DNA from 2 places in the Streptomyces sp. SID5643 genome. Region 1 is predicted to be linked to the other one. Evidence: predicted binding sites of a transcription regulator. Region 1 holds the regulator's gene; the other holds the start of a gene.
What was found. Region 1 encodes HspR, which represses chaperone genes until heat shock. Its sites were predicted from a motif close to TTGAGNNNNNNNNNCTCAA; they were not measured.
Positions count from the first base shown of each region.

Region 2: lon (endopeptidase La) is a predicted target of HspR. The motif match lies at 2,889-2,907, and genes of this name have one in related genera.

Region 1 covers NZ_WWIC01000060.1:20,183-24,555, forward strand. Annotated here, with positions in the region: gene grpE (nucleotide exchange factor GrpE) at 1-564, shown strand, start outside; gene dnaJ (molecular chaperone DnaJ) at 598-1,785, shown strand; gene GTY56_RS07325 (heat shock protein transcriptional repressor HspR) at 1,791-2,243, shown strand; gene GTY56_RS07330 (sugar ABC transporter substrate-binding protein) at 2,522-3,628, shown strand; gene GTY56_RS07335 (helix-turn-helix transcriptional regulator) at 3,828-4,373, shown strand, end outside.
Region 2 covers NZ_WWIC01000214.1:31,778-36,150, forward strand. Annotated here, with positions in the region: gene GTY56_RS23990 (MarR family winged helix-turn-helix transcriptional regulator) at 1-261, opposite strand, end outside; gene lon (endopeptidase La) at 452-2,866, opposite strand; gene GTY56_RS24000 (GNAT family N-acetyltransferase) at 3,042-3,701, shown strand; gene GTY56_RS24005 (rhomboid-like protein) at 3,714-4,373, opposite strand, start outside.

The DNA of each region.
Region 1 (4,373 bases):
TCCGCGGAGGAGGGGGCGGCCCCGGCCGGGGACACGGGCCAGGACGCGGCCCTGGTGGCCCAGCTGGACCAGGCCCGCACGGCGCTCAGCGAGCGCACGGCGGACCTCCAGCGCCTCCAGGCCGAGTTCCAGAACTACCGCCGCCGGGTCGAGCGTGACCGGATCGCGGTCAAGGAGATCGCCATCGCGAATCTCCTGACCGAGCTCCTGCCCGTGCTCGACGACATCGGCCGCGCGCGGGAACACGGCGAACTGGTCGGCGGCTTCAAGTCCGTCGCCGAGTCGCTGGAGAGCACCGCGGCGAAGATGGGCCTGCAGCAGTTCGGCAAGGAGGGCGAGCCCTTCGACCCGACGATCCACGAAGCCCTGATGCACAGCTACGCACCGGACGTCACCGAGACGACCTGCGTCGCGATCCTGCAGCCCGGGTACCGGATCGGCGAGCGCACCATCCGCCCCGCGCGGGTGGCCGTGGCCGAACCCCAGCCGGGGGCGCAGACGGTCAAGGCGGACGAGTCCGCCGACGCCGACGACAAGGAGAGCGGTGGCCCGGACGAGGGCTGACGTCATCAACGAAGGGAAGGAGGGGCGTCGAGGATGAGCACCAAGGACTTCATCGAGAAGGACTACTACAAGGTCCTCGGCGTCCCCAAGGACGCCACCGAGGCCGAGATCAAGAAGGCGTACCGGAAGCTCGCCCGCGAGTTCCACCCGGACGCCAACAAGGGAAACGTCAAGGCGGAGGAGCGCTTCAAGGAGATCTCCGAGGCCAACGACATCCTCGGCGACCCCAAGAAGCGCAAGGAGTACGACGACGCGCGCGCTCTGTTCGGCAACGGCGGCTTCCGCCCGGGGCCGGGCGGCGCGGGCGGCTCCTTCAACTTCGACCTGGGCGACCTCTTCGGAGGCGGCGCCCAGGGCGGCGGCCAGGGAGCCGGCGGCTTCGGCGGCGGCCTCGGTGACGTTTTCGGGGGCCTGTTCAACCGCGGCGGCGCGGGCGGCCCGGGGACGCGTACGCACCCCCGGCGCGGCCAGGACATCGAGTCCGAGGTCACGCTCAGCTTCACCGAGGCGATCGAGGGCGCGACCGTCCCGCTGCGGATGTCGTCGCAGTCTCCCTGCAAGGCCTGTTCTGGCACCGGCGACAAGAACGGCACGCCCCGCGTGTGCCCGACCTGCGTCGGCACCGGGCAGGTCGCCCGGGGCAGCGGCGGCGGCTTCTCCCTCACCGACCCCTGCCCGGACTGCAAGGGCCGCGGCCTGATCGCGGAGAACGCCTGCGAGGTCTGCAAGGGCAGCGGCCGGGCCAAGTCCTCCCGGACCATGCAGGTGCGCATCCCCGCGGGCGTCAGCGACGGCCAGCGGATCCGGCTGCGCGGCAAGGGCGCGCCGGGCGAGCGCGGCGGCCCGGCGGGCGATCTGTACGTCGTCGTGCACGTCGACACCCACCCGGTGTTCGGCCGCAAGGACGACAACCTCACCGTCACCGTCCCGGTCACGTTCACCGAGGCGGCCCTCGGCGGCGAGGTGCGGGTGCCGACGCTCGGCGGCCCGCCCGTCACGCTGAAGCTGCCCCCCGGCACGCCGAACGGACGCACCATGCGCGCCCGGGGCAAGGGCGCGGTCCGCAAGGACGGCACCCGCGGCGACCTCCTGGTCACCGTCGAGGTGAGTGTTCCGAAGGACCTGACGGGGAAGGCTCGTGACGCACTCGAGGCGTATCGCGAGGCGACCGCGGGTGAGGACCCGCGGGCGGATCTGTTCCAGGCCGCGAAGGGAGCATGAGTCAGATGGACGGTCGTCGACGCAACCCGTATGAACTGACCGAGGAAACCCCGGTCTACGTCATCTCGGTGGCGGCCCAGCTGTCCGGCCTGCACCCGCAGACCCTGCGCCAGTACGACCGCCTGGGCCTGGTCTCCCCGGACCGCACGGCGGGCCGGGGCCGGCGCTACTCGGCCCGTGACATCGAACTGCTGCGCACCGTCCAGCAGTTGTCACAGGACGAGGGCATCAACCTGGCCGGAATCAAGCGCATCATCGAACTGGAGAACCAGGTCGCCGCGCTCCAGGCCCGGGTGGCCGAGATGCAGGACGCGCTCGACGGCGCGGCGGCGGCCATGCGCCAGCGCGAGGCGGCGGTGCACGCGTCGTACCGCCGCGACCTGGTTCCGTACCAGGAGGTGCAGCAGACCAGCGCGCTGGTGGTGTGGCGGCCGAAGCGGCAGCAGCAGTCCGACTGACGCGCGTACGCACGGGAAAGGGCCGGGAGTTGACTCCCGGCCCTTTCGCCTGCTTCGTACACCTTGCCCCGGTTTCGCGTGGCCTCCCGTGGATGACCGCGTGGTGCACGCCACTTGGAGACGGTTCCGCAGAGTCTTCACAACTGCTGCGGAGCGTGGTGTTGTCATCTCGTTAAGTGGTTCCGCTTGACGCTGGGGTCGCGTCCGCGTTGGCTTTTCAGTCACATGGGCACCAAAGATGCGCCCACGTCCGAAACACACGCGAAGTGAGCCCCCGCATGCGTCGTATCGCCATATCCGTGGCAGCCGCCACGATCTCCGTCACGCTCGCAGGCTGCGGCGTGCTCAACGCGACGGGGAGCAGTGACGACGCGAGTCCGACCAAGGGCAACGACATCACCGTCGGCCTGCTGCTGCCGGAGAAGGCCAACACGCGTTACGAGAACTTCGACTACCCGATCATCAAGACGAAGGTCGAGTCGCTCACCAACGACAAGGGCCGCGTCGAGTACGCCAACGCCGATGCGAGCGCGGACAAGCAGGCGAGCCAGCTGCAGCAGATGATCGACGACCGGGTCGACGTGATCCTGCTGGACGCCGTCGACTCCAAGGCCATCGCGAGCGGCGTGACGAAGGCGAAGGAGGCAGGTATCCCGGTCATCGCCTACGACCGGCTGGCCGAGGGCCCGATCGACGCGTACATCTCCTTCGACAACGAGCTGGTCGGCGAGGTCCAGGGCCGCTCCCTGCTGGAGGCCATCGGCGAGAAGGCGAGCCTGTCCGACAAGATCGTCATGATGAACGGCTCCTCGACGGACCCCAACGCCAAGCAGTTCAAGGCGGGGGCCATGTCCGAGCTGAACGGCAAGGTGACGATCGCCCAGTCCTTCGACACCAAGGACTGGAAGCCGGAGAACGCCGAGGCCAACATGGCCCGGGCGATCGAGAAGATCGGCAAGGGCAACATCGCGGCGGTCTACTCCGCCAACGACGGCATGGCGGGCGGCATCCTCAAGGCGCTCCAGGCCGCGGGCGTGACCGACCTGCCGCCCATCACCGGCCAGGACGCGGAGCTTCCGGCGGTGCAGCGGATCATCAGCGGCGAGCAGTACATGAGCGTGTACAAGTCCTACCCGCAGGAGGCGGAGAACGCCGCGGAGATGGCGGTCGCCAAGGTGCAGGGCCGCGACATCCAGTTCGCCGCCCTCGCCCGCGACAGGGTCGACAGCCCCACCCACAAGGGCATCCCGGCCCAGCTCGTGCCCGTGGTCGCGCTCACCAAGGAGAACATCAAGGACACGGTCGTCGCGGACGACATCTACAAGCTGTCGGACATCTGCACGGCCGAGTACAAGACGGCGTGCCGGGCCATCGGCCTGAAGTAGCCGCGTCCCCGGCGCACATCGCGCCGGGCTCACCCACCCCCTGACCGGCTGCCGCGACAGGACCGTCCGAGGCCCGGAGATACCGGTGCGTACCGGTGGTTTCCGGTGGTCGCCGCGCGGGGAGCCGTGTTGCGGAGCACGTCCCGTCCGCGCATAGTTGCGCTGCGGAACGGCGGCGAAACCGGGGGTGGGATGGGCGATGGCCGGGCACGGGGCGGAGCAGCATCCACACGGTGCCGACCGACTGTGCGAGGCCGGGGATCGCGTGTATTCCCGGGCCGTACGGCGTGGCCGGGTGCCGCGCCGGGACGCGGATCCGGTGCCCTGCCTGCTGGAACTCGCCCTGCTGCACCCGGATCCCGACGACATGGACTGGCTGGTGCCGACCTCCCCGCAGGAGGTCATGACCCGGCTGCTGCGCGGGATGCACGACGAGGTCAGCGCGAGCCAGCGCCGGGTGGGCTCGGCCGTCGCGGCCGTCGAGTGGTACGCCGGCCTGGGCCGCCAGGTGCGGCCGGCCGCACCGGCCGCCGAGGGCCCCGCGATCAGGGTCCTGGACGGACTCGCCCGGATCCAGGCCGCGATGGACGAGGCGACCCAGGCGTGCACGGCCGAGGTGCTCACGGTCCAGCCCGGCGGCATCCGCCGCGAGGCGGAGCTCTCCGAGGGGCTGCACCGGGCGCTGGCGCTGCGCGGCCGGGGTGTGCGGATGCGGGACCTGTACACGCATGTCGCCCGGCACGGG
Region 2 (4,373 bases), on a different contig from region 1:
GGACATCGTCGCCTTGCCGACCCCGATGTAGGCGGCGAGTTCGGTGGCCCGCTGCTTTCCGCACTCGTCCAGCCGGACCAGCAGGCCGTACGCGGACGACTCCAGGTCGGGGTGGACCTCGCGGGCCATCTCGCCCTGGCTGGCCCGGGCGCGCCGCAGCAACACGGTCAGCTCGCGCTCCAGGGCCAGGAAGGCGGGCTGATCCACACCGCTCGCGGCCACACCGGCATCGCGGTGCCCGTCGTTGCCTTCCTCGTGCACGTCAGCCCCTGCCTCGGTCGTCGCCCGGCCCTGGGGTCCGGTACTGGAATTCTCCGCCACCTGCCGCCCTCGCCGCAGTCCGGCAAGTATTCCGCAGGTCAACGACGTACGCGTACACAGGGTCACCACACGGTGAAGGCCCGGGCCTCCCTCACGGGGACCCGGGCCTTCCCTCATCCGATGACCTCCGTCACGCGGCCACCGGAACCTCCGGCGTCACCCCCGCGGTGGCGGGCGCGAGCGCCAGCTCCAGGACCTGGCGGACGTCGGTGACGGCGTGGACGTCGAGCTTGTCCAGCACCTCCGCCGGGACGTCGTCCAGGTCGGGCTCGTTGCGCTTGGGGATGATCACCGTGGTGACACCGGCCCGGTGCGCCGCGAGCAGCTTCTGCTTCACACCGCCGATCGGCAGCACCCGCCCGGTGAGCGAGACCTCGCCGGTCATCGCCACGTCCGTGCGGACCAGCCGGCCGGACAGCAGGGACGCGAGGGCTGTCGTCATGGTGATGCCCGCGCTCGGGCCGTCCTTCGGCACCGCGCCCGCCGGGAAGTGGATGTGCACGCCCCGGTCCTTCAGATCCGCCACCGGCAGTTCGAGCTCGGCACCGTGGGAGCGCAGGAAGCTCAGCGCGATCTGCGCGGACTCCTTCATCACGTCGCCCAGCTGACCGGTCAGGGTCAGCCCGGCCGCGCCCGTCTCCGGGTCGGCCAGCGACGCCTCGACGAACAGCACGTCACCACCCGCTCCGGTCACCGCGAGCCCGGTCGCGACGCCCGGCACGGACGTCCGCCGCTCGGCCGGGTCCTGGGCGGACTCGGGCACGTGGTGCGGTCGGCCGATCAGGTCGCGCAGGTCCTCGTCCCGGACGGTGAACGGCAGTTCCCGCTCGCCCAGTTCGTGCTGGGCGGCGATCTTGCGCAGCAGCCGTGCGACGGACCGCTCCAGGGTGCGCACGCCCGCTTCGCGCGTGTACTCGCCGGCGAGCTTGCGCAGGGCGCCCTCGTCGATGGCCACCTCGTCCTCGCCGAGCCCGGCCCGCTCCAGCTGGCGCGGGAGCAGGTGGTCGCGGGCGATGACGACCTTCTCGTCCTCGGTGTAGCCGTCCAGGCGGACGATCTCCATCCGGTCGGCCAGGGCCTCCGGGATCGCCTCCAGCACGTTGGCCGTCGCGAGGAAGACGACGTCCGACAGGTCCAGCTCGACCTCCAGGTAGTGGTCCCGGAAGGTGTGGTTCTGTGCCGGGTCGAGGACCTCCAGCAGGGCGGCGGACGGGTCGCCCCGGAAGTCCGAGCCCACCTTGTCGATCTCGTCCAGCAGCACGACCGGGTTCATCGACCCGGCCTCCTTGATCGCCCGGACGATACGGCCCGGCAGGGCGCCGACGTAGGTGCGCCGGTGGCCCCGCACCTCGGCCTCGTCGCGCACGCCGCCGAGGGCGACGCGCACGAACTTGCGGCCCATGGCGTGGGCGACGGACTCGCCCAGGCTGGTCTTGCCGACTCCGGGCGGCCCGACAAGCGCGAGCACGGCACCGCCGCGCCGCCCGCCGACCACGCCGAGGCCCCGGTCGTCACGCCGCTTGCGCACCGCCAGGTACTCGGTGATGCGCTCCTTCACGTCCTCGAGACCGGAGTGCTCGGCGTCCAGGACGGCCTTGGCGCCCCGGATGTCGTAGGCGTCCTCGGTGCGCTCGTTCCACGGCATCTCCAGGACCGTGTCGAGCCAGGTGCGGATCCAGGACCCCTCGGGCGACTGGTCGGAGGAGCGCTCCAGCTTGTCGACCTCCTTGAGGGCGGCCTCGCGGACCTTCTCGGGCAGGTCGGCGGCCTCCACGCGGGCGCGGTAGTCGTCGGACTCCTCGCCCTCCTGCTCGCCGTTCAGCTCGCGCAGCTCCTTGCGGACGGCTTCCAGCTGACGCCGCAGCAGGAACTCGCGCTGCTGCTTGTCGACGCCCTCCTGGACGTCCTTGGCGATGGTCTCGGCCACGTCCTGCTCGGCGAGGTGGTCGCGCAGCTGCTGGGTGGCGAGCCTGAGCCGGGCCACCGCATCGGTGGTCTCCAGCAGTTCGACCTTCTGGTCGGTGGTCAGGAACGGCGAGTAGCCGGAGTTGTCGGCGAGCGCCGAGACGTCGTCGATGGCCTGGACCCGGTCGACGACCTGCCAGGCACCGCGCTTGCGCAGCCAGGCGGTGGCGAGGGCCTTGTACTCCTTGACCAGTTCGGCGACATGGCCGGGCAGCGGATCGGCGAGGGTGTCGTCCACCCGGGTCCCCTCGACCCACAGTGCGGCGCCGGGCCCGGTCGTTCCCGCGCCGATGCGCACCCGGCTCCGGCCGCGGATCAGGGCGCCCGGGTCACCGTCGGCGAGCCGGCCGACCTGCTCGACGGTGCCGAGGACACCGGTGTTCGCGTAGGTCCCGTCGATGCGTGGCACCAGGAGTACCCGGGGCTTTCCGGGCGTTGACCGGGCAGCGGCCTGAGCGGCCTCCACCGCGGCACGGACCTCGGAGTCGCTCAGGTCCAGCGGGACCACCATCCCGGGCAGCACGACCTCGCCGTCGAGCGGCAGCACGGGCAGGGTGAGCGGTGTGGACGTCGAAGCCATGATCTCCCCTTCGGCAGTCAAGTTGAGCTATGCCGACTCAATGCTCGGCAGCGCCCGGATGTTCCCGGCCCACCGTTCGCTGTCAGCGATCACCTGTGACACCGGGAGCGGAAAGCCGCGTAAGGTCCTTTGAGTAATAGACGAATAGCCACTGCGCTTGTTACAGGGGGGTTGCATGGACGGCACCGTGCAGGCATGGGTGAACGGATGGGTCGTGTCCCGCGGGGCCGCTCCGCCCACGACGGAGCCGTGGGGCTGGACGATCGACATGGGGATGCACGGGCACGTCACCCGGCACGTGCTCGGTGCCACAGGCGACGGCCTCGACGAGACGACCGTCCGCAAGGTGGCCGGAGCCGTGACCGGGCACGGCGTGTGGCTGAAGGCCTTCCGGGACCCGTCGGTGGTCTCCCGCTGGCTGGACGAGAACTGGTGGATCGACCCGGAGCCGGGCTATCTGATGACGATTCCGCTGACGGCCGAGGGTGCTCCCGCCGCCCCCGACGGCTACCGGCTGCGCAGCTGGTCCCGCGGCGGAGTGACCCGCGTGATGGTGGCCGCGCCGGACGGGTCCCTGGCGGCGCGCGGCCAGATCGCCCCGACAGGCGAGACCGCCGTCGTCGACCAGATCGAGACGGCCCCCGAACACCGTCGCAAGGGCCTGGGCAGCCTCGTCATGCGGACGCTCCAGGACGTCGCGGTCCGGCAGGGCGCGCGGACCGGCGTCCTGGCCGGGACCCCCGCGGGGCGGGGGCTCTACGAGGCGCTGGGCTGGACGGTCGTGGCCCCGCTGACCAGCGCGAAGTACGCTCCGCCTGCCACCGCCCGGGGCTGAGGGGTCCCGCTTTCAGCCCCCGGCCGGGCCGAGGCGCGACGCGCACCAACGCCGGACCACCGGCCAGGTGGCGATCCCGATGCCCAGGGCGATGAGGTGCCCCCAGTTCGTCATCGGGTCGGTGAAGGCGAGCAGGTCCGTCAGGAGCATCCAGCCGAAGGCGGTCAGCAGCGGCAGGCGCAGCCAGAGCGGCAGCAGACCCGCCAGGGCGCCGATGCCGGCGGCGACGCCGAAGCTGACGCCGTAGTCGAGGCGGTGCAGGGAGCTGCCGGGGAGGTGCCCGGCCAGTACCGCGAGCCCCACGGGCACCTCGGTCGCGAGGGTGGCGAGGACGTGCCCGAGGAGGAAGACACCGGCCGTGCGCAGACTGCCGATCCGCCGCTCCAGCGCGGTCAGCACCAGCACGAAGGCGATGGCGAAGGGCGAGGTCACCCCGCCCGCGACCCACAGCGCGCTGCCGAGCAGCACCAGTTCCGGCGAGCGCACCAGATGGGCCACGTCCGTGCTGGAGCCCTGGAGCAGCGCGTGCACCAGAGCCGGGTCCGCGTGGGCGGTGATCAGCGAGGTGAGACAGAGGAGAGTGGTGTACCCGAAGGTGAACGGCGTTCCCGTGGGGGTGGGCAGCAGCAGCCAGGGGCGCAGCGCCCGCGGCCGGGGCAGGGCCGCCCGGGC